DNA from 2 places in the Pseudomonas sp. AC083 genome. Region 1 is predicted to be linked to the other one. Evidence: predicted binding sites of a transcription regulator. Region 1 holds the regulator's gene; the other holds the start of a gene.
The links. The regulator sigma-54, encoded in region 1, starts transcription at its own class of promoters, with help from an activator protein. The targets are predictions, from matches to a motif close to ANTGGCATNNANNTTGCTNT.
Positions count from the first base shown of each region.

Region 1 (12,178 bases):
AACCCGGTCAAGGGCTACGGCGTGACGATTCAATACCACGCCCAGCAGAATCGGGTGGTGCTGATCGACAAGGCCAAGGTTATCGACAAGGATAACAACGTCACCCAAGGCGAAAAAATCGTCTACGACACCGTGAAGAAACTGGCCAGCGCCGGTCGCGCCACGGGCAGCAAGGTCACCGAATCGCGTCCGCGCATCGACATGGTGATCCAGCCGAAGAAGAAAACCGAAGAGAAATCCCAGTAATGGCAACTCTGAAAGCTCAGCACCTGGCCAAGGCCTATAAAAGCCGCCAGGTCGTGCGTGACGTCAGTCTGTCGATCGACAGCGGGCAGATCGTCGGCTTGCTCGGCCCGAACGGCGCCGGTAAAACGACGTGCTTCTACATGATCGTCGGCCTGGTGCAGGCGGATCAGGGCCGTGTGCTGATCGATGACCTGGACGTCAGCCACCAGCCGATGCACGGCCGCGCCAAGGCCGGTATCGGCTATCTGCCGCAAGAAGCGTCGATCTTCCGCAAACTGTCGGTTGCCGACAACATCATGGCGATCCTCGAGACTCGCCCGGAGCTGGACAAGGCCGGTCGGCGCAAGGAGCTGGAAAGCCTGCTGCAGGAATTCCACATCAGCCACATCCGCGACAACCTAGGCATGAGCCTGTCCGGTGGTGAGCGCCGCCGGGTGGAAATCGCTCGCGCCCTGGCCACTGCACCCAAGTTCATCCTGCTCGACGAACCGTTCGCCGGTGTCGACCCGATCTCGGTCGGCGACATCAAGCAGATCATTCACCACCTCAAGGCCAAGGGCATCGGTGTACTGATCACCGACCACAACGTCCGTGAGACCCTGGATATCTGCGAAACCGCTTACATCGTCAATGACGGTCAACTGATCGCCGAAGGTGATGCCGAGACCATCCTGGCCAACGATCTGGTCAAGGAAGTGTATCTGGGTCACGAGTTCCGCCTGTAAGCGCGACAGCGCTGTATCGATTCAAGGCGCATTTATCCGCTTTAATTGTTACAGCGCTCTAGGCAAACACTTCAGTTTCAGGCATATAATTTGCTTAAGTTTGGCGCTTCGGCGCCCTGTAGTGGATGGCGCAAAGCGCCGGCGAATAAGGTGTTAAGCCCCTGCCATGAAACCATCGCTAGTCTTGAGAATGGGCCAGCAGCTGACGATGACACCGCAGCTGCAACAGGCCATCCGCCTGCTCCAATTGTCGACCCTGGACCTGCAACAGGAGATCCAGGAGGCTCTGGAATCCAATCCGATGCTCGAGCGCCAGGAAGAAGGCGACGACTTCGACAACGCCGATCCTCTGGCCGACAACGCCGAACAGAAGCCCGCCGAAATCCAGGAACCCTCCTACCAGGAAACCGCCCCGACGGTGGACAACCTCGAGGATGGCGAGTGGAACGAGCGCATCCCCAACGAACTGCCAGTGGATACCGCCTGGGAAGACGTCTACCAGACGAGCGCCAGCAGCCTGCCCAGCAGCGATGACGATGAGTGGGATTTCACCACCCGCACGTCCGCCGGCGAGAGCCTGCAGAGCCATCTGCTCTGGCAACTGAACCTGGCGCCGATGTCCGACACCGATCGCCTGATCGCCGTGACCCTGATCGACTGCATCAACAATCAGGGCTATCTGGACGAAACACTCGAAGAAATTCTTGAAGCGTTCGATCCTGAACTGGACATCGAGCTCGACGAGATCGAAGCCGTCCTGCATCGCATCCAGCAATTCGAGCCCGCCGGGATCGGCGCCCGCAACCTCAGCGAATGCCTGCTCCTGCAACTGCGCCAGCTGCCCGCGAAGACGCCGTGGCTGACCGAGGCCAAACGGCTGGTCGCCGATTACATCGACCTGCTCGGCAGTCGCGATTACAGCCAGTTGATGCGCCGGATGAAGCTCAAGGAAGACGAGCTGCGCCAAGTCATCGAACTGGTGCAGAGCCTCAATCCGCGTCCCGGTTCGCAGATCGAGTCGACAGAAGCCGAATATGTCATTCCCGATGTGATCGTGCGCAAGGACAACGAGCGCTGGCTGGTCGAGCTGAACCAGGAGTCGGTGCCACGCCTGCGTGTCAACGCCCAGTACGCCGGTTTTGTGAAACGTGCCGACACCAGCGCCGACAACACTTTCATGCGCAACCAGTTGCAGGAGGCCCGCTGGTTCATCAAGAGCCTGCAGAGCCGCAACGAAACCCTGATGAAAGTGGCCACGCAGATCGTCGAACATCAGCGCGGCTTCCTCGAATACGGCGACGAAGCGATGAAGCCGTTGGTATTGCATGACATCGCCGAAGCGGTGGGCATGCACGAATCGACGATTTCCCGAGTGACCACACAGAAATTCATGCATACCCCGCGCGGTATTTATGAGCTGAAATACTTTTTCTCCAGCCACGTCAGCACCTCCGAAGGCGGCGAATGCTCGTCCACGGCGATCCGCGCGATCATCAAAAAACTGGTCGCAGCGGAAAATCAGAAAAAGCCGTTGAGTGACAGCAAGATCGCTGGTTTACTGGAGGCACAAGGCATTCAGGTGGCTCGCCGCACCGTCGCCAAGTACCGCGAATCCCTCGGAATCGCGCCTTCGAGCGAACGCAAGCGGTTGATGTAAGCCACGTTACAGCGTTCCAGTGGCAGGCTTTTCGGCCTGCCGCTTTATGCACTGGCAACGAAGGAGAAGCTGTATGCAAGTCAACATCAGTGGACACCAACTGGAAGTGACCCAACCTCTGCGTTCCTACATCGAGGAAAAACTCCAGCGACTGGAGCGACATTTCGACAAGATCACCAACGTGCAGGTCACGATGTGCGTCGAAAAGCTGAAGCAGAAGATCGAAGCCACCTTGCATATCCCCGGCAGCGAAGTGGTCGCCAACGCAGAAGATACCGACATGTACGCTGCGATCGACTCACTCACCGACAAGCTGGATCGCCAACTCAAAAAGCATAAGGAAAAGACCCAGAGCCTCCTCCAGGGCGCGACCGGTCGTTAACACCCCTATCCCATGATCCGACTTGAAACCATCCTGACCCCCGGCCGTTCCCAAGTGAACGCGCCGGGCGGCAGCAAGAAAAAAGCCCTCGAACAGATTGCCAACCTGATCCACCGCGAAGTGCCGGATCTGGCGATGCAGGATGTCTTCGAGGCGCTGATCGCCCGTGAAAAACTCGGTTCCACCGGTTTTGGTAACGGCATCGCCATTCCCCACTGCCGCCTCAAGAGCTGCACGGCGCCGATCAGCGCCCTGCTGCACCTTGAAGCCCCGATCGATTTCGACGCCATCGACGGCGCTCCGGTAGACCTGCTGTTCGTGCTGCTGGTCCCGGAAGCCGCGACCGATGCGCATCTGGAGTTGCTGCGCCAGATCGCCAGCATGCTCGACCGCAAGGAAGTTCGTGAAAAACTGCGCAGCGCCACGAGCAACGAAGCCTTGTACCAGGTTGTACTGGACGAGCAGAACGGGCACTAATCATGCGTTTGATCATTGTCAGTGGCCGTTCGGGCTCGGGTAAAAGTACCGCCCTGAATGTCCTTGAGGACAACGGCTACTACTGCATCGACAATCTGCCGGCCGGTTTGCTGCCGGAACTGGCCGAGCGTGCGCTGATTCACACGGAGCTGGCGCAGCCGCTGGTCGCCGTGTCGATCGATGCGCGCAACCTGCCGAGCCATCTGTCACGCTTCCCTGAACTGCTTGAAGACGTCCGTGCCAAGCATATCAAGTGTGATGTGCTGTACCTGGACGCCGACGAGGAAACCCTGCTCAAGCGTTTTTCCGAGACCCGTCGTCGTCACCCGCTGAGCAACGCCAATCGCTCACTGGCCGAGGCGATTCACGATGAAACCGCCCTGCTCGGCCCGATCGCCGATCTGGCCGACCTGAAAATCAACACTACTAGCCTGAACCTCTATCAGCTTCGCGACACCCTGAAGCTGCGCCTGCTGAATCAGCCGGAACCCGGCACGGCGTTTCTGGTTGAATCATTTGGCTTCAAGCGCGGCATGCCGGTCGATGCCGATCTGGTCTTCGATGTGCGCTGCCTGCCCAATCCGTACTGGAAACCGGAGCTGCGCGCGCAATCGGGCCTTGATGCACCGGTGGCCGAGTACCTGGCGCAGCAGCCGGATGTCGAAGAAATGTATCAGGACATCTACGCCTACCTGAACAAGTGGCTGCCACGTTTCGCCGCCAGCAACCGTGCTTACGTGACCATTGCCATCGGCTGCACCGGCGGGCACCACCGCTCCGTCTACCTGACCGAACGTCTGGGCCAGGCCCTGCAGAAAACCCTGAAGAACGTCCAGGTTCGCCACCGCGACCTCACCTAAAGGATTCACACCGCGATGCCTGCTCGTGAAATCGAAATCATCAATAAGCTGGGTCTGCATGCTCGGGCATCGGCCAAATTCGTCGGCGTGGCCGGTCAGTATCCAGACTGCACGATCCGGGTGGGACGCACCCCTGAAACGACTGTCGACGGCAAGAGCATCATGGCAATGATGATGCTCGCGGCGGGCAAAGGCACCAAGATCCATTTGAGCACCGAAGGCGAACAGGCTCAGGAAGCCATGGACGCATTGGTCGATCTGATCGAAAGGTATTTCGACGAAGGTGAATAATCCTTGAGGCGGGGACACTGTTCCTCGCCTCCATTCACCCCAACGCCGTATCCATCACCATCATCAGACAAAACCCGACCAACAGGCCCATACTGGCCAGCTTGTCATGCCCATGACGACGCGACTCCGGAATCACTTCGTGGGTCACCACCAGCAACATCGCCCCGGCCGCCAACGCCAGTCCCAGCGGCAACAGCACCTGAGCCAGACTCACCAGCCACGCGCATAACAGTGCAAATACCGGTTCGACCAGCCCAGACGCCGCGCCGATGAGAAACGCCCTGTACCGTGACATCCCCGCCCCGGCCAGCACCAACGCAATCACCAGCCCTTCCGGCACATCCTGCAACGCAATGCCCATCGCCAGACTGTCGGCGTCCGCCATCCCGCCGCCGGCAGACACGCCGACCGCCATGCCTTCTGGAATGTTGTGCGCGATGATGGCGAACACGAACAGCCAGATTCGTGGTGGAATCACCGGATGCTCCAGCGTGCCGACGAGCATCTCCGGCGAGGCCCCCGAAACGCGCCGATCCACCAGATACAGACCGAACGCGCCGAGCAGGATGCCGAAGCAGATCAGGCCACTGGCAGCCCACGGCGTAAGACCAAGACTCTCCGCCGCAGCAATGCCCGGCACGATCAGCGAAAACGCCGTCGCCGCCAGCATCACCCCGGCACCAAATCCCAGCAAGGTGTCGCTGAGTGCCTGCGGCATGCGCCGGATCACCAGCACCGGCACCGCGCCAAGCGCCGTGCCCAAGGCGCAGATGGCACCGCCCTGCAAGGCGCGCAACAGCCGCGGTTCCAGATTCAGCCACTGCAAACCGTGGGCGACCAGCAAAGTCATCCCCGCCAGCAGCAACAGCGAGCCCACCGCGTAACGAAACATGCGCCCGCTGCCAATCGCCAGTGTTTCCGTGCCCATAGTCAGCCCTGGATTGTTTTTATTGAAGGCTTAAACCAGTGCGGCGTGATAGCGCGCAGCAACTTCCGGCCAGTTGATCACGTTGTAGAACGCGTTGATGTATTCCGGGCGACGGTTCTGGTAGCGCAGGTAGTAGGCGTGCTCCCAGACGTCGAGACCGAGGATTGGGGTATTGCCGTTCATCAACGGGCTGTCCTGATTGCCGCTGCTTTCCACGACCAGTTTTTTCTCCGGTGTCACGCTGAGCCAGGCCCAACCGCTGCCGAAACGGGTCAGCGCGGCCTTGGTGAAGGCTTCCTTGAAACTGTCGAGTCCGCCCAGTTGCTCATCAATAGCCGTGGCCAGCGCGCCGTCGGGCTTGCCGCCGCCGTTGGGCACCATCACTTCCCAGAACAGCGAGTGATTGGCGTGACCGCCGCCCTGATTGATCACCGCCGCGCGAAGCTTTTCCGGCAGTTGCTGGACGCTGGCGACAAGTTTTTCCACCGGCCACTCGGCGAATTCGGTGCCTTCAACGGCGGCGTTGAGGTTGTTGATATAGGTCTGGTGGTGCTTGGTGTAATGAATCTCCATGGTCTGCGCATCGATGTGCGGCTCGAGGGCATCGTAGGCGTAGGGCAAGGCAGGCAAGGTAAAAGCCATTTCAGTGGACTCCATGCTGATGAGAATTTGCGGCGCGGCGAGCATTGCCGGTGTCTGGATGCAGCAGGCGTTGGGTGCGCGGGTACTCGCCGTGCTCGCTGATGAAATTCAACAGTTCGACGTAGGTCTTGCTGCTCTGGCGCAACGCCGCCTCACGCAGCGCCGGGCGAAGGCGTTCGTCCTGCATGGTCTGCAACAAACGTTGATGGATAGCGCACAGGTATTCGGCGCTCTCCTCCGGTTGGTTCAGGCGCAAATGCAGGTCGGCGAGGTTGTGATGAGAGACGACGCAGGCCGCCACCGCTTCGTCGGCATCCGCCCAGCGTTCGAACAACACTTGCGCCAGGGCCAGGGCTTGCAGGTAAGCCTCACGGGCGTCGATCAGTTCGCCCAGCATGAAGCAGCGATTGGCCCGTTCGATCGTGCGTTTCCAGTGCTCCATGGTGAGCCTCCAAAGCGGTTGCGGGGTTTACACGCCGCCGGCGGTGAGTTTCTCGGGGTTGAGCAACTCTTCCAGCTGGCTGCGCGACAGGTCGGTGTGTTCCAGAGCGACGTCGATCACCGCGCGGCCTTCCTTGTAGGCCTGCTTGGCGATTTCGGCGGCTTTCTGGTAACCGATGATGGGGTTGAGCGCGGTGACCAGAATTGGGTTGCGCGACAACGCTTCTTGCAAGCGCGATTCGTTGACCTTGAAAGTAGCGATTGCCTTGTCACCGAGCAGGCGACTGGAATTGGCCAGCAGTTCGATGCTGCTCAGCAGGTTGTGCGCGATGATCGGCAGCATCACGTTCAGTTCGAAGTTGCCGGATTGACCGGCGACGGTGATCACCGAGTCGTTGCCGATCACTTGCGCAGCGACCATCGCTGTGGCTTCCGGGATCACCGGGTTGACCTTGCCGGGCATGATCGATGAACCCGGTTGCAGCGCTTGCAGTTCAATTTCGCCGAGGCCGGCCAGGGGACCTGAGTTCATCCAGCGCAGGTCGTTGGCGATTTTCATCAGCGACACCGCAGTAGCTTTGAGCTGGCCGGAGACAGAGACTGCCGTGTCCTGCGAGCCAATCAGCGCGAACAGATCCTTGCCCGGGGTGAACTGCACGTCGGTCAGTTGGCTCAGATGCCGACTGAATCGCGCGGCGAACTCCGGATGCGCATTGATCCCGGTACCGACCGCGGTGCCGCCCTGCGCCAGCGCTTGCAGGCTTGGCAGCAAATCCTGCAGATGGCCGATATTGGCCTTGAGCTGCTGCGCCCAACCGTTGAGCACCTGGCTCATGCGCACCGGCATCGCGTCCATCAGGTGAGTGCGCCCGGTCTTCACATGGTGATGCACTTGCTCGGCCTTGCGCTCGATGACCTGGACCAGATGCAACAGCGCCGGCAGCAATTGTTCATGCAGCGCCAGCGCGGCGCTGACGTGGATGGTGGTCGGGATGATGTCGTTGCTGCTTTGCCCGCAGTTGACATGATCGTTGGCGTTGACCGGCTCGCCGAGCATGCGACTGGCCAGCGTCGCGATCACTTCGTTGGCGTTCATGTTCGAGCTGGTGCCGGACCCGGTCTGGAAGATATCCACCGGGAAATGCTGCATGAAATCGCCTTCGAGCAGACCTTGCGCGGCATCACTGATGGCTTTGCCCTGGGCCGCGCTGATCTGGTTCAGCTCAACGTTGGCCCGGGCAGCGGCGGCTTTGGCGAGGATCAGCGCGCGGATGAACTGCGTCGGCATCGGCTTGCCGCTGATCGGGAAGTTGTCCACGGCGCGCTGGGTCTGCGCGCCATAGAGCGCATCGACCGGCACCTGCAGTTCGCCCATGCTGTCGCGCTCAATACGTGTCTTGGTCATGCGAATGTCCTTGCAGCAAATCAATGAGAGGAATCGACGGTTGCAACTCGCAAGTGGCGAGCTGCCAGGTGTAGCGTTGCCAGCGCCGCAAGCGGCATTGGCATAGCGACAGGCGCTCCATTTCACGCAAGGGGCGCCAGGCTTGATCGAGACAGACGCTGCGCCAGTGCCACGGCAACGCGATGTCGGTGGCGGTATCGAGCAGCAGACGGAAAGACGTTTCGGCGACAGTCCAGGGCGAAGTGGCTGTGCAACAGGACAGATAGCGTCCTTCGGCGAGGTAGTGTTCGATCAGGCGCGGTTCGTCAGGATCCAGCGCGCAACGGATCTGGCGGCTCATCCAGCGCCAGCTTTCGAGGTAAGGCTGCTCGTGCAAGGCAGAACTCATGATCCGGGACTCGTTCGGAGATGAGATTTATTATTAGATGATAATGATAACCAACACAAGCACTCGAGTTTGCGCTGCTCACTTGTGGGAGCGAGCCTGCTTGCGAATGCGCTGTGTCAGTCAGCACATTTACAACTGATCCACCGCTTTCGCGAGCAGGCTCGCTCCCACAGGGGATTTGTGCGAAGCGAAGAAAAAAGGCGCGCCATCCAGAACGGATGGCGCGCCTTTTTTTGTTGGCGGATTCGCGGCTTAGCTGCCGGCGACAGTCATCCGCTCGATCAACACCGAGCCGGTGCGGATGTTGCTGCGCAGCTCCAGATCATTACCCACCGCGACAATCTGCTTGAACATGTCGCGCATGTTGCCGGCGATGGTCACTTCCTGCACAGCGAACTGGATCTCGCCGTTTTCCACCCAGAAGCCCGCCGCACCGCGCGAATAGTCGCCGGTGACCATGTTCAGGCCGTGGCCCATCAATTCGGTGACCAGCAGTCCTCGGCCCATGCGCTTCAACAACGCTGCCTGATCCTCATCACCGTGGGTGACGAACAGGTTGTGCACCCCGCCCGCGTTGGCGGTGCTCGGCATGCCCAGTTTGCGCCCGGAATAGGTGCCGAGGATGTAGGAGACCAACTCGCCCTTTTCGACGAACGGTTTCGCGTAAGTCGCCAGGCCATCACCGTCGTAGGAAGCACTGCCCATGGCACGCATCAGATGCGGACGCTCATCAATGGTCAGCCATTCCGGGAACAGCTTCTGCCCCAGCGTGCCTTCGAGAAACGACGATTTGCGATACAGACTGCCGCCGGATACTGCCGAGAGGAAGCTGCCGAACAGACCGCCCGCCAGTTCGGCGGAAAACAGCACCGGCACCTCGCATGTCGGCACCGGCCGCGCGCCCAGACGGCTCGCCGCCCGTTGCGCGGCACGCTGGCCGATGCTCACCGGATCGGCGAGCAGACTGCCCTGGCGATTGACGTCATACCAGTAATCACGCTGCATCTGGCCGTCGGCTTCGGCGATCATCACGCAACTCAGGCTGTGCCGGGTCGATGCGTAACCGCCGATGAAACCGTGGCTGTTGCCATACACCCGGCAGCCCTGATGGGTGCTGAGGGTGGTGCCGTCGGCGTTCTTGATCCGCGCATCGGCATCGAACGCCGCAGCCTCGCAGAGCAACGCCTTCTCGATAGCCTGCTCCGGGGTGATGTCCCACTCGTGGAACAGGTCGAAATCCTGCACATCCCTGGCCATCAGTGCGGCGTCGGCGAGGCCCGAGGCTTCATCTTCGGAAGTGTGCTTGGCGATGGCCAGTGCTGCTGCGACGGTTTCACGAATCGCCTCCGGTCCGGTGGCCGAGGTGCTGGCCGAGCCCTTGCGCTGGCCGACGTACAGGGTTATGCCAAAACCCTGGTCACGATTGAATTCAACGGTTTCGACCTCGCGCTGACGCACCGAAGTCGACAGGCCTTGCTCCAGCGACACCGCGACTTCACAGGCGCTGGCGCCCTGGCGCTTGGCTTCGGCGATGATCTGCTCGACCTGTTCTTGCAGTGCCGGCAATGCCTGCGGGCCGACGCTTTGAACTGCACTCATGCTCATCTCCACTCAAATTCTGCTTTCGGCTAGGGTCATCGAGCGACCGGGCCGGACAAGCGGCCCCCGACTGGTTATCATGGCGGCGTTTCTTTGCGGACTGCCACCATGGTTGATTCTTACGACGACTCCCTCGATACGGGAGAAAAAAGCAAATCTCAGGTCAAACGCGAGTTGCATGCGCTGGTTGACCTCGGCGAGCGCCTGACCACACTCAAGCCTGATCTGGTCGCCAAACTGCCGTTGACCGACGCTTTGCGCCGGGCATTGGCCGATGCGCCCAAGCACACCGCGAACATCGCGCGTAAACGGCATTTGCAGTTCATCGGCAAACTGATGCGCGACCAGGACACTGACGCGATTCTGACTCTGCTCGATCAACTTGATGCCTCCACTCGCCAGTACAACGAGCGTTTCCATAATCTGGAACGCTGGCGTGACCGCCTGATCGCGGGCGATGACGCCGTGCTGGAGAAATTCGTCATCGAGTACCCGGACGCAGATCGCCAGCAATTGCGTTCCCTGATCCGTCAGGCCCAGCATGAGGTTGCGCAAAACAAACCGCCTGCTTCGAGCCGCAAGATCTTCAAATACATTCGGGAGCTGGACGAGACTCAACGCGGCCTGCGTTGAAAATCGCCACCGGGTGGCCGTCCTGCGCGCCACCCGAAAGCCCCACCGTTCTTATGCGCCCGTGCCACCCACGGTAATCGCATCGATTTTCAGCGTTGGCTGGCCGACACCCACCGGCACCGACTGCCCATCCTTGCCACACGTACCGACACCGCTGTCCAGCGCCAGATCGTTACCGACCATCGACACCCGGCTCATCGCCTCGGGGCCGTTGCCGATCAACGTCGCGCCTTTGACCGGTGCGGTGATCTTGCCGTCCTCGATCAGATAAGCCTCGCTGGTCGAGAACACGAACTTGCCGCTGGTGATATCGACCTGACCGCCACCGAGGTTGGCGCAGTAGATGCCCTTCTTCACCGAGGCGATGATTTCTGCCGGATCGCTTTCGCCACCGAGCATGTAGGTGTTGGTCATGCGTGGCATCGGCAGGTGCGCATAGGATTCGCGGCGACCGTTACCGGTGCGTGCCACGCCCATCAGCCGCGCATTGAGCTTGTCTTGCATGTAGCCCTTGAGTACGCCGTTTTCGATCAGCGTGGTGCACTCGGTGGGGGTGCCTTCGTCATCGACGCTCAGCGAACCGCGACGGCCGCTCAAGGTGCCGTCATCGACGATGGTGCATAACTTGGAGGCAACCATTTCACCCATGCGCCCGCTGTAGGCCGAGCTGCCCTTGCGGTTGAAGTCGCCTTCCAGACCGTGACCGACCGCTTCGTGCAGCAGCACGCCGGACCAGCCGGAACCCAGCACCACCGGCAAGGTACCGGCCGGCGCCGGAATCGCTTCGAGGTTGACCAGCGCCTGACGCAACGCTTCACGGGCATAACCCATAGCGCGGTCTTCGGCGAGGAAGTAGCGGTAATCGGTACGCCCACCGCCGCCGTGCCCGCCGCGTTCGCGACGGCCATTCTGTTCGACGATGACGCTTACGTTGAAACGCACCAGTGGGCGCACGTCGGCGGCCAGGCCACCGTCGGTGGAGGCCACCAGGATTCGCTCCCAGACCCCGGCCATGCTCACGCTGACCTGCTGAATCCGTGGGTCGAGTGCGCGGGTGGCGACGTCGATGCGTTTGAGCAACTCGACTTTTTCCGCGCGGCTGAGCACTTCCAGCGGGTTATCGGGCGCGTACAGTTGCGCGACGTCCTGGCTGGTGAACGCCTGCACGGTGCCGTTCTGCCCGGCACGTGAGATCGAACGCGCGGCGCGGGCCGCTGCACCGAGGGCTTCGAGGGTGATCGCGTTGCTGTAGGCAAAACCGGTCTTCTCACCGGACTGCGCGCGCACGCCGACACCCTGATCGAGGTTGAAGCTGCCTTCCTTGACGATGCCGTCTTCCAGCGCCCATGACTCGGAAATCTGGCCCTGGAAATACAGGTCGGCGGCATCGATGCCCGGCCCGGCCAGATCGCCGAGCACGCCTTGCAGGCTCTCGATCGTGACACCGCCGGGTGCCAACAGGTGATCACTGACTGAGGACAACAACTCGCTCATAGGTTTACGC
Region 1 covers NZ_CEEDDH010000006.1:209,445-221,622, forward strand. Annotated here, with positions in the region: gene lptA (lipopolysaccharide transport periplasmic protein LptA) at 1-246, shown strand, start outside; gene lptB (LPS export ABC transporter ATP-binding protein) at 246-971, shown strand; gene AC0IXA_RS12445 (RNA polymerase factor sigma-54) at 1,138-2,628, shown strand; gene hpf (ribosome hibernation-promoting factor, HPF/YfiA family) at 2,702-3,010, shown strand; gene ptsN (PTS IIA-like nitrogen regulatory protein PtsN) at 3,023-3,487, shown strand; gene rapZ (RNase adapter RapZ) at 3,490-4,347, shown strand; gene AC0IXA_RS12465 (HPr family phosphocarrier protein) at 4,363-4,638, shown strand; gene AC0IXA_RS12470 (ZIP family metal transporter) at 4,673-5,566, opposite strand; gene AC0IXA_RS12475 (superoxide dismutase) at 5,597-6,208, opposite strand; gene AC0IXA_RS12480 (hypothetical protein) at 6,210-6,650, opposite strand; gene AC0IXA_RS12485 (class II fumarate hydratase) at 6,678-8,054, opposite strand; gene AC0IXA_RS12490 (hypothetical protein) at 8,035-8,442, opposite strand; gene pmbA (metalloprotease PmbA) at 8,695-10,041, opposite strand; gene yjgA (ribosome biogenesis factor YjgA) at 10,150-10,674, shown strand; gene tldD (metalloprotease TldD) at 10,726-12,168, opposite strand; gene AC0IXA_RS12510 (carbon-nitrogen hydrolase family protein) at 12,173-12,178, opposite strand, start outside.

Region 2 (12,178 bases), on a different contig from region 1:
GCCGGTAAAGGTCAGACGCTCGACGTTTACCGCCAGATAAGCAGTGTTTTGCGTGGTGCGAACCTCATCGTCACCGCCGCCTGCTGCTTCGATGATGCTGGCGTTGGTATTGCCGTTGATTATGTAAACGTCGTTGCCGGCCCCGCCGTTAAGCGTCAGCCCACCGCCGGTGAGGGTGAAGGTATCGTTGAATGCCGAACCGACAATGGTTTCAACATTGGTGAATGAATCGCCTTGGGCGTCCCCACCGGTACCCGTGCCAGCAGCCCCGACAGAGAAAAAAATATTGATAGCCTGGTCAGATGTTGCGTAGCTAAGCGTGTCATTTCCCTGAAGACCATCAAAGGTGTCGGCTCCGGAACCACTGACGAAAGTGTCCGCCCAGTTCGTACCCCGAAACACTTCGATATCGGTGAACGTATCGCCCTTGGCGGCGCCGGTGTGCACACCTGTCTTGAGATTCAGCGTTACCGAAATGACATTAGTCACATCCTCATAACTGGCTATATCAACTCCCGAACCGCCGTTGATCTGGTCGGCCCCTTCCCCACCCATCAATACATCGTTACCAGCGCCGCCATTTAACACGTCATCCCCGGCATAGCCCCGAATCTGATCATCACCAGCGGTACCCAACAGGGTATCCGCAGCGTTGGTGCCATATATAACTGCCATTACATCTTCCTTGTGTGTGTGTCGGAAACTGCGCTAAGACGCCAGGCGCTCCGGGGTCGCCCCTCTCTGAGCATGCACTGGGCATTGTTACGTGTTGTATTGAGCAGGCAAGGCAGCGCCTTCGATGCGGTACGACGAGCAACGGTGCGTACACGCGACACCAGCGACCAGCCCGATAGGCAACGAAATCTGATTACGCAGGAAGGATTCACTGGCTCTGCCTGCTCGGCGGGCCTATGGCTTGTCAGTTGCAGCACCTGGATCGGCGCACGGACAGCTTTGAGATTGTTCACAGGTACTCCATCCTAGAGCGTTGATGACCTCCATGTCGGCGCAGCCTACTGCCACACCGTGACGAACACCGGTCGAAAGTTTGACGGTGGCTGCTCTAGTCCGCAGACGCAGCAATTTCCACACCACCCCAGACGACGAACGGTAAAAAAATCGATGCGCAGCGTGCTAGCGCGCACAAAAAAACCGACGCCTCAGGACGTCGGTTTTTAGTGATGCAGAGCCAATAGATCAATCAGGTCATCTGAATAATGGTCTGCATAATCGTGCTCTGAGTCGAAATGGTCTTGGCGTTCGCCTGATAGTTGCTCTGACCTTTGATCAGATCAACCAGCTCGTTGGTCAGGTTAACGTTCGACTCTTCCAGCGAGTTGGACACCACCTCACCCAACGTACCAGTCTTCGGCGCGTCGTAGCCCGGAATACCCGAAGCGAAAGTCTCTTTCCAGCTAGTGCCACCGACAGCCTGCAAGCCCTGTTCGTTGGTGAAACTGGCCAGTGCAACCTGACCAATCGCCTTGCTCTGGTTGTTGCTGAAGTTGGCGAACAGCGTACCGGTGCCATCGATCGTCAGGTTGGTGATCTGGCCGGTGGCGTAACCATCCTGAGTCGGAATCGTGCGCGAGGTATCAGCGTTGTACTGCGTGGTCTTGGCCATCGAAATGGTCACGCCATTCGGGTTGGCCGAAGCGCCATTAGGCGTGAAATTACCATTGGTCACGGTGCCTGGCACCCAGTTATTCAGGGTCAAATCACTGCTGATAATCGGATTGGTCGGGTCTGCCGGATTAGGCGTACTGACCTGAAGCAACTTGCCGGAACTGTCGAACGTCAGTGTTGAAGCCACTGGTGGAGTCTTGGTTGGATCGCTACCGGTAGCATCCGGGTTACGGCCGTCAACCAAGGTGTACACCTTCCAGACGTTATCACCGGTCTTCACTACATACTGATCCATAACATGCGCGTTGCCCTGCGTGTCATAGATCGGGGTGCTGAAAGATTTGGTGTAAGTCTCAGGCTTGGACGGATCGAACACCACGGGGGTGGCGCCCGTGTCGATGATTTTAGTGGCGGACGAATTCAGGTTGATGCTCGAAGTCACCGCCGAAGTCGATTTCGGCGCCAGGTTCGAGGTGTCGATCTTCAGATCGGTCAACACACCGTTGATGATCTTGCCGTTGGCATCCACACCGTAACCCTGCAGACGCGAGGTGTAGTCGGTGTTGGTGATGTAACCGGCGTTGTCGACCTTGAACGTACCGGCACGGGTGTACGAGATCGAGCCGTTGTTGCTCATGGTGAAGAAGCCGGAGCCGTTGATGCCCATGTCCAGCACGTTGCCAGTGTTGTTGATGTCACCTTGGGTGAACTGCTGGGAAACGTTGGCCAGGCGCACGCCGTTGCCGATCACTTTGCTGCCGCTGCCCAGACGAGTCGACGAATAGACGTCTTCGAATTCTGCGCGCGAGGATTTGAAACCGGCGGTGGCGACGTTGGCGATGTTGTTGCCGGTTACGTCGAGTTGTTTGTTGGCGGCATAGAGACCGCTAAGGCCGATGTTAAAAGACATGTTCCACTCCTTCGTGCCGGGTTAGTCGGCTCTATATACCAATGGTTTGTACTTTGGACAGGGCAACGGTGCCCTTGCCGGCCAGGTTGAGCATCAGCTCGCCACCGGTCTGGCTGATCGTCACGCTGTTGACGGTCGCCGGCAGGTAGGTCGCCAGGTCGGTCGCGGTGCCGTTGATCGGTGCGCTGGCCTTGAACGTGTAAGTGCCGACCGGAACCACGGTGCCGGCGGTGTCCTTGCCGTCCCAAGTGAAACTGGCATCGCCGGCAGCGCGGCTGCCCAGGTCGATGGTGCGCACGGTCTTGCCGTCCTTGTCGGTAATGGTCACGGTGCCTCCGGCAATCGACGACGGCACGCTGACAGAACCGGTCAGGCCTTTGCTCGGGTCATCGAGCTGCGCGGTGTTGGTCTGCACGATCACGTTGCGACCGACCAGCGACGAAGCCTGCAGCGCTTGCGACGAGTTGTAGTTGCCGGCAAGGCCGCTGACGGTGGAGTTCAGCGTGGTGATGCCTTCAAGGCTGCTGAACTGCGCCAGTTGCGCAACGAACGCGCTGTTGTCCTGCGGGTCGAGCGGGTTCTGGTTTTTCAGCTGGGTGACCAGCAATTGCAGGAAAGCATCCTTGCCCAGCGCCTGGCCGCCGGTGGCACTGTTGGTCGCCGAAGCGATGCCGCCCGACGTAGTGCTGCTGGCCTTCTTCGACGAGTTGGCCAGGATGTCGTTCATGCTCAGGCTGCTGGTGGTATCCGTAACGCTCATGGCAGTCGCCCCTTATTACTGACCGAGGGTCAGTACCTTCTGCATCATGGTTTTGGCGGTGTTCATCATTTCCGCGTTGGTCTGGAACGAGCGGCTCGCAGAAATCATGTCAGCCATTTCTTCCACCACGTTGACGTTCGGGTAGTAGACGTAGCCCTTGGCGTCGGCGGCCGGATGGTTCGGCTCGTAGCGCGCTTCGAGGTTGCTCTGGTCTTCGACGACGCCGAGCACCTGCACGCCCTGCCCGGCCGCGTCCTGGTTCTGGAACAGCGAATTGCTGCCGCCGGCCTGGCCGCCCTGGAACATGGTGGCGAATACCGGATGGCGCGCGCGGTAGGTCTGGTCGATGCTCGACGAAACGGTTTCGGCGTTGGCGATGTTCGAAGCCACGGTGTTCAGACGCGTGGTCTGCGCGCTCATGCCGCTGCCGGCAATGTTGAAAACGCTGGACAGGGACATGGATTATTCTCCGCGCAGGGCTGACACCAGCCCTTTGAATTTGCTGTTGAGCAAGGTGAAGCTGGCCTGGAAGCCGACGGCGTTTTCCGCGTAGTTGGACTGTTCCAGTTGAGCGTCGACGGTGTTCTGGTCGATCGAAGGCTGCATCGGCGTGCGATACATCAGCGACTCGTCGCCATTGCCCAGCCCTTCAGCCTCAATGTGCCGGCTGTTGGTCATGTTCAGGGCAAAGTGGCCGCCGGTCTTGGTCTTCTCGGTCTGTGCTTCGAGCACTTTGGAGAAATCCAGATCCCGCGCCTTGTAGTTCGGGGTGTCGGCGTTGGCGATGTTGTTGGCCAGCACTTCGGCACGCTGGGCGCGGAAGCCCAATGCCTTTTCGTGAATGCCCAGCGCTTTGTCGAAGCTGATGCTCATGTCGGGAACCTTCAGGTGACCGGTTTTTCGTATCTGAGCTTTAGCAAGCGCCGTGCCAAATGGAAGAACCCCCCGTATTCCGGGGCTTTGCGCCGGACAGGCAAAGCGGCAATGCCAGAAAAGCGGCAACCGGTTACCGCCGGATGCCGCTTTTCTGCCGCTGTCGCCTGCCAACACCGAACCTGTAGGAGCTGCCGAAGGCTGCGATCTTTTGATCTTGGCCCTTAAAAGCAACAATCAAAAGATCGCAGCCTTCGGCAGCTCCTACACAGGGTGCGGTGTCAGGTAAAAAAACGGGAGGCTTTGAAGGCCTCCCGTTTTTTGTATTGCCGCTGACCGCTTATTTCGCTTTGTAGATAATCCCCGGGCTGCACTGAACCATCTGGTAATGATCCGGCAATCCGTTCAGCGCTTCCGAAGCGCCAAGGAACAGGTACCCGCCCGGCTTCAACGTGCTGTGAATGCGCAACAGGATGTCCTTCTTCACTTCGGCAGAGAAGTAGATCAACACGTTGCGGCAGAACACGATGTCGAACTTGCCCAGCGCTGCGTAACTGTCGAGCAGGTTGAACGAGCGGAATTCCACCCGGCTCTTGATCGGCGCCTTGACCACCCAGCGCCCCGGCCCTTTCGGGTCGAAGTAGCGTTGCAGGCGTTCCGGCGACAGACCGCGACCGATCGCCAGGCTGTCGTACTCGCCGGTCTTGCAGTTGTTGAGCATCAGGCCCGACAGATCGGTGGCAACGATCTGCACGCCCATCTTCAACTGACCCAGGTTGCTGCGCTCGAACTCGTCGATCGACATCGACAGCGAGTACGGTTCCTGTCCCGACGAGCAGGCCGCCGACCAGATCCGCAGACGCTGGTTGGGGCTGGCCTTGATCGCTTCCGGCAGTACCTTGTTCTTCAAGACTTCAAACGGATAGGTGTCGCGAAACCACAGGGTTTCGTTGGTCGTCATGGCATCGACCACCTGCTCGCGCAAACCGCTGCGCGGCTGGGTCTGGATGCGCTGCACCAGCTCACCCAGGGACTTGATGCCTTGCTGCTCCATCAGTTTGTTGAGACGGCTCGAGACCAGATACTGCTTGTTTTCACCGAGCAGAATGCCACAGGCTTTTTCCAGGAAGACCCGGAACTGTTCGAAATCCAAATTACCCGTAGACAATGATGCCGCCTCTTAAATCGTGTTGACCGCCAGGGGCAGAAGGCCCCTAGCTGATATCTGCTGCTTTGATCCGGTCGACTACCCGGGATGCGAGGTCATCAGGACGGAATTTGGCCAGGAAGTCATCAGCACCGACTTTCTTGACCATCGCCTGATTGAATACCCCCGACAACGAAGTATGCAGGATGATATGGAGCTTTTGCATGCGTGCGTCGCCGCGGATTTCCGCCGTCAGGGTGTACCCGTCCATCTCCGGCATCTCGATGTCGGAAATCATCATCAGGAACTCTTCTTCCGGCTTCTTGCCCTCGTCGACCAGCTTGCGCAGGTAATCCAGCGCCTGCTTGCCGTCGTTCAGCGCCACCACTTCGACACCGATGGTCTGCAGACAACGCGTGACCTGCTTGCGCGCCACCGACGAGTCATCGACCGTCAGCACCCGCAGCGACAACGCCTTGGTCTGCGTCTCGACATCGACCACGCCCACCGAAATCGCTTCCGGCGTCGGCGCCACTTCGGCCAGCACCTTCTCGACGTCGATGATTTCGACCAACTGATTGTCAACCCGCGTCACAGCGGTCAGGTAGTGATCGCGACCGGTACCCTTGGGTGGCGGATGGATCTCTTCCCAGTTCATGTTGACGATGCGCTCCACCGAGCGGACCAGGAAACCCTGGGTCTTGGTGTTGTACTCCGTGATGATCACGAACGGACTGTTCTTGTCTTTCAACGCACCGGAGCCCGTTGCCATTGCCAGATCCAGGATCGGAATGGTCGCTCCCCGTATATTCGCTACCCCGCACACGACAGGACTGGATTTGGGCATCAACGTCAGGGACGGGCACTGCAACACTTCCCGTACCTTGAACACGTTGATCCCGTAGAGCTGCGGCCCGTCGAGACGGAACAACAGCAGCTCGAGGCGATTCTGCCCTACCAGTTGCGTGCGCTGGTTCACCGAATCCATTACACCAGCCATGCCCAGACTCCTACACCAACGCCAAGTGTTGTTGCGACGCACATTCATTGCTAAACGGCACGGCGCTTGCTTTTTAACTCGTATGAACGCTCAAACGACATTTTCCCGACGCCTGACATCCTCCCTTCGCAAAGGGCTTTGCGCGGTGTCCGCCGTTTGCTGCTTGCTTGCTGGCAGTCCTGCCCATGCAGATGCGGTTACCTTGCCTGATATGCTTATCGGCGTGACTCAGGGCTTTCTTGAATTCACCGTAGAAGACTATTTGGCTTCCAGTCAAACCGAAGGCCGCTACGAAATCGAAGTCAACCAGCTCGACCCGCGCATGCGCATGCCCATGTGCGACAAGGAATTGACAGCCACACTGGAGAGCCCGGCACGCCCGCTGGGCCGCGTCACGGTGAAGGTTCGCTGCGAAGGCAGTTCGCCGTGGACGGTGTTCGTACCCGCTCAAGTCCGCCTGTTTCGCGAGATCGTGACGACCACTCGCCCGCTGAAACGCGCCGGCATTATCGAGCCGCAGGATGTGACCTTGCGCGAGCGCGACATCAGCACGATCAACCAGGGTTTCCTGACCTCGGTCGACGAAGCGATCGGGCAGAAACTTACCCGACCAACGGTCGCCGATCAGGTCATCACCCTGGTGCATCTGGAACAGGCCGAAGTGGTGCGCAAGGGTGACCAGGTGGTGATCACTGCGCGCAGCGGCACCCTTGCCGTACGCATGCCGGGGGAAGCGCTCTCCAATGGCGGCATGAAAGAACAGATTCGAGTAAAAAACCTTAATTCTCAAAGAGTTATCAAGGCGCAGGTGATTGCGCCGGGACAGGTCGAAGTGGCCATGTAAAAGCCTCGTGGAGAAAACTGGCGCCGATCCCGTCGCTTCCCTAAACTGTGCCGCAGCAGGTCTCGCAACGGCGCATGCAAGCTTATGGTTGATTGGGCCTAAAGTTTTTCAGGGGATAGCCGAAAACATGGCAAGCGTCCAAATTCCCAGAGGTTTTTTATCATGGTTATCGATTTCAACCGATTGAACAGTTCCTCGTCACTAACCGGCAGCACACGTACCAGCAACGCCAAGGAAAGCGCTGAAAACAGCCCCTCCGCGCCGCTGAATACCCAGGCCGAACAGGCCAATGTCGCCAAAAGCGGGGAGTCGGTACACCTCAGCAATGAGGCTCAACAGTTGCAGAAGGTCACTGACAAGCTGCGCGATCAGCCTGCTGTCGACAAAGCCCGTGTGGCCGAGTTGAAAGCCGCGATCGCCGATGGCAGCTATAAAGTCGACAGCAACCGTGTAGCCAGCAAACTGCTCAACTTCGAAGCCCAGCGCTAGGCTTTTGCCGGCGCCAGGCTTTTGGACGCTTAAACCCCAAGGCCAGCCATGCACGACACTAACTTATTGCAATTGATCAACGACGACTTTGCTCCAGCGCAACAATTGCTGGACTTATTGCAAACCGAATCCCTCGCTTTGCATGGTCGCGACATGCCGTTGCTGGAAGAAATTCTGGCGACCAAGCAAGCGTTGATCATTCTGCTCGAGCAGCATGGCCGCAAGCGCAGCGAAATCCTCGCCAGCCTCAACCTGCCGACCGATCGCACAGGTCTTGAGCAACTGGCCAGCCAGTCGAGCATTGGCGACCAGTTGCTGACCCAGGGCGACGCCCTGACCGCGCTGATCGCCCAATGCCAGGCGGCCAACATCAAGAACGGCCAGTCGATCCAGATCCAGCAGGCGACTACGGCCAACCAGCTGAAGATCCTCACCGGCGGTGAGCCGCCAGCGCTGTACGACGCCAGCGGGACCTTTGCCAAACCGGTCAAGCCGCGAACGCTCAGCCAGGCATGAGCCATTCGCTGGCCCTGCACTATCCACTTGCGCAACATGCTGGCAAAATGCTGGCCAGTCGTCTTATTTTGTCTGGAGATTGAAGAACCGTGTCCAACACCCTAAGCGCGGATGATGCTCCGCAGCCTCCGAAGGTGCTCACCACGCCACTGGAAATCTCCAGCAACCTGCGCCAGCTGCAAGACAGCCACGATCCGCTGATCATCACCTTCCATGAACGCAGCCAGCGCTTTCAGAGTTACCTGATCAAGGTCGACCGCGAAACCGCAACGATCGCCCTGGACGAAATGATTCCGCGCGATGGCGAGCGCTTCCTGCAAGCGGGCGAACCGTTCAAGGTCGAAGGCTTTCATGACGGCGTGCGGATTGCCTGGGAATGCAACGGCACACTGAACATCGAAGAATCCGACGGTGACCGTTTCTACACCGGCGAACTGCCGAGCGAAGTGGTCTACCACCAGCGCCGCAACGCCTTCCGCGCTGCATTGAAACTCACCGATCTGGTCAGCGTTGAACTGGGCGGCGAAAAGCTCAAGACGCCGTTGCACGGCAAGCTGCTGGATATCTCCGCCACTGGCTGCAAATTCCGTTTCGAAGGCGACATCACTGATCGCCTGCAACTGGGCCAGGTCTACGATCGCCTGATCGCCCCGCCGCTGTTCGGCAATCAGCCAACATCGGTCGAACTGCGCTATCTGCATTTCGAAGAAAAACTCAACATCACCTTCGCCGGTCTGCGCTTCCACAACATCAGTGGCCAGGCTGCGCGCAACGTCGAGCGTTTTGTTTACCAGTTGCAGCGTGAAGCACGGCGTTTCGACAAAGACGATCTCTGAGTCGCAGCGATCAAAAAAAAGGGCAGTCCCGCACAGGGCTGCCCTTTTTTATGCGCCGATGTTTATCTTCGGCTCAAGGCCTGCCACCACTGATATCCGGCTCAGGCTTATCGTCATTGCCGCTGTCCAGTTCGGTTTCAACGACTACTTCCGGCTGCGCTTCGGGCTCAGGCTCAGGCTCAGGAGTGACCGGCGCCGGATCCTGCACCATCTGCTCCTGCACCACCTGCTCATCAACACGCGGGTCAAGCGCCGCCACCAGCGGCGAGCTCGACATGCTGTCCGGCATTGCCACGTGATGCAGCGGTGCGTCGTCGACCTGGTGCAGGTTGGTCACTGCTTTCGGACGAATCCGCCAGACCAGCACCAACGCGAAGAAACTGAAGAACGCATACAGGCTCTGACTGCCGAGAAACTTCATCAGCACGCCCGCCAGCAGCGGCCCGATGCTCGCGCCAACACCATAAGTCACCAGCAACATGGCGGTCAGCGACACCCGGCGATCGCCTTCGACGTGGTCATTGGAGAACGCCACCGCCAGCGGATACAGGCAGAACTGCACCAGCGAACAGAAGAAACCAACGACGAACAACACCTCCAGCGGCACCTGCGGCATGATCGCCAACGGCAACGCCGCCACCGCCAGAAACCCGGCAAAGCAGCGGATCAGCAGCGCGCGGTCATAACGGTCGGACAACCAGCCCAACGGCCACTGCACCAGCAAACCGGCAAAAATGCAGCTACCCATGAACAGACCGACCTGCTCGGTCGACAGCCCTTGCTGCGAGGCGTACAGCGGTGCCAGACCATAAAACGAACCAATGATCAGACCGGCGCCGAGCACCGTGCTCAGCGATTGCGGCACGCGCTTGATAAAGAAGCGCGGCTCCATTGGCGCCGGATGCAATGGCGCCGGGTGAATCCGCCGGGTCAGCGTCACCGGTACCAGACACAGGGCAAAGCACAGCGCCACCAGCATCAGCAGTTCCAGGCCGAGCCCAGGGTGCATGACCAGAATCAGCTGGCCCAGCACCAGGCCCAGGTACGAGGCGATCATGTAACCGCTGAACACCAGCCCGCGCTGATTGGCGTCGGCCTGCTCGTTGAGCCAGCTCTCGATGACCATGTACTGACACATCATGCCCAGACCGACGATCGTCCGCAGCACCAGCCACGCCGGCAGCCAGTCCACCAGTCCATGGCCGAGCACCGCCGCGCCGACGATCCCGGCACACGCCGAGTAGGCACGGATATGCCCGACCCGGGCGATCAGGCGATGGCCGATCTTGCCGCCCAGCACCAGACCGAAATAGTTGGCCGCCATCAGCGCACCGACCCACAAACCGTCGACGTTGTCGGCGGCCAGACGCAAAGCCAGATAAGTAGAGAGAAGACCTGAGCCGATCAACATCATCAGCGAGGCGAAATACAGTGCTCGAAAGGATTTCCAGATTTGGCGCATCGGCGTTCCGAGCGGCTCCTTGCAGTAAATACCGGGCGGTCAGAACGACTGCCCGGCAGCAGCGATACGTCAGGCCTGGGCGGCCAGCACACGGCGCTCCCAGGGAGTGATTTCATCAAAGAAACTGGTCAACTCCATGGTCTTCGAAGCGATGTAGCCTTCGATGAACTCCGACCCGAACAGTTCCCTCGCCAACTGGCTACGTTTCAGACGCTCAAGCGCGGCGTGCAAGGTACACGGCAAGGTCAGATTATCCGGCACGGCGAATTCGCCCTGGATCGCTGCACTCGGCTCCAGCTCTTGCTCGATGCCATGCAAACCCGCAGCCAGACTGGCGGCGATCGCCAGATAAGGGTTGGCGTCGGCGCCCGGCAAGCGGTTTTCGACCCGACGTGCGGCCGGTGAGCTGGCGGGAATACGCAAGCCGGCGGCGCGATTGTCATGGGACCAACAGGCATTGTTCGGCGACGCGTACGGATGACACAGGCGCTGATAGGAATTCACGTTGGGCGCAAACAGTGCGGTGAAATCGGCGAGGCCTGCCTGTTGCCCGCCGATGAAGTGGCGGAACATCGACGTCGGCTCGCCGTTCGAGTCAGTGAAAACATTCTTGCCGCTGCCGATCTCAACGATGCTCTGGTGAATATGCATCGAACTGCCCGGCGTATGCGCCAGCGGTTTGGCCATGCACACCACGCTCAGGCCATGCTTGAGCGCGACCTCCTTGAGCAGGTGCTTGAACAGGAACGTCTGATCGGCCAGCAGCAGCGGGTCGCCGTGCAGCAGATTGATCTCGAACTGGCTGACGCCCATTTCATGCATGAAGGTGTCGCGCGGCAGGCCGAGGGCGGCCATGCATTTATACACTTCGCTGAAGAACGGCCGCAGACCGTTGTTGGAACTGACGCTGAACGCCGACTGGCCATCCTCGCGGCGGCCGTCGAGGCCGACTGGCGGACGGAACGGCTGAGTCGGATCGGTGTTCGGTGCGAAGACAAAAAATTCCAGTTCGGTCGCCACCACCGGCGCCAGACCGTGCGCGGCGTAACGGGCGATGACCGCTTTGAGCTGGCCACGGGTCGAGAGACTTGAGCTCCCCCCGCTCAGTTCGTCGGCGTCGCAAATCGCCATGGCACGCGGCTCGTCGCTCCAGGGCAAACGGTGAATCTGCGCAGGATCGGCAACCAGCGCCAGATCGCCGTCATCGCTGCCGTAGAACCGCGCCGGCGGATAGCCGCCCATGATGCATTGCAGCAGCACACCCCGCGCCAACTGCAAACGCCGCCCTTCGAGAAAACCCGCGGCGGTCATCACCTTGCCCCGTGGCACACCGTTCAGATCCGGGGTGACACATTCAATCTCATCAATGCCGGTCAATCGCTGCGCGAGTGAACCCTGGCCATCGGTTGTCATGACGCAATCCTTGTTATTGTGCGAGCCGCGAACGGCGACCCGGACAAAATAGGCTGCGGCTGTTCGGAATATCAAGCAGCGCCCACAAAAATCCCGATCTTGTGCAGGAGCCGTAGGAGCTGACGAGTGCAACGAGGCTGCGATCTTTTGATCTTGCTTTTTAAAATCAAAAGATCGCAGCCTTCGGCAGCTCCTACACCAGACCTCAGGGCAAGTAGAGGCTGAATACCCCACCACCCAACGGCCCGCCATTGCTGATCTCGGTGCGCCCTTCCACGCCGTTGCGCTGATGCAGCGCGGCG
Region 2 covers NZ_CEEDDH010000008.1:172,288-184,465, reverse strand. Annotated here, with positions in the region: gene AC0IXA_RS14500 (beta strand repeat-containing protein) at 1-675, opposite strand, end outside; gene flgE (flagellar hook protein FlgE) at 1,202-2,536, opposite strand; gene flgD (flagellar hook assembly protein FlgD) at 2,568-3,296, opposite strand; gene flgC (flagellar basal body rod protein FlgC) at 3,312-3,755, opposite strand; gene flgB (flagellar basal body rod protein FlgB) at 3,759-4,169, opposite strand; gene cheR (protein-glutamate O-methyltransferase CheR) at 4,510-5,337, opposite strand; gene AC0IXA_RS14470 (chemotaxis protein CheV) at 5,384-6,316, opposite strand; gene flgA (flagellar basal body P-ring formation chaperone FlgA) at 6,399-7,160, shown strand; gene flgM (flagellar biosynthesis anti-sigma factor FlgM) at 7,323-7,649, shown strand; gene AC0IXA_RS14455 (flagella synthesis protein FlgN) at 7,698-8,165, shown strand; gene AC0IXA_RS14450 (flagellar brake protein) at 8,255-9,001, shown strand; gene AC0IXA_RS14445 (MFS transporter) at 9,075-10,463, opposite strand; gene AC0IXA_RS14440 (glutamine synthetase family protein) at 10,533-11,774, opposite strand; gene AC0IXA_RS14435 (sensor histidine kinase) at 12,082-12,178, opposite strand, start outside.
Region 2: the regulator sigma-54 is predicted to act here: its motif matches at 4,210-4,229, upstream of flgB (flagellar basal body rod protein FlgB).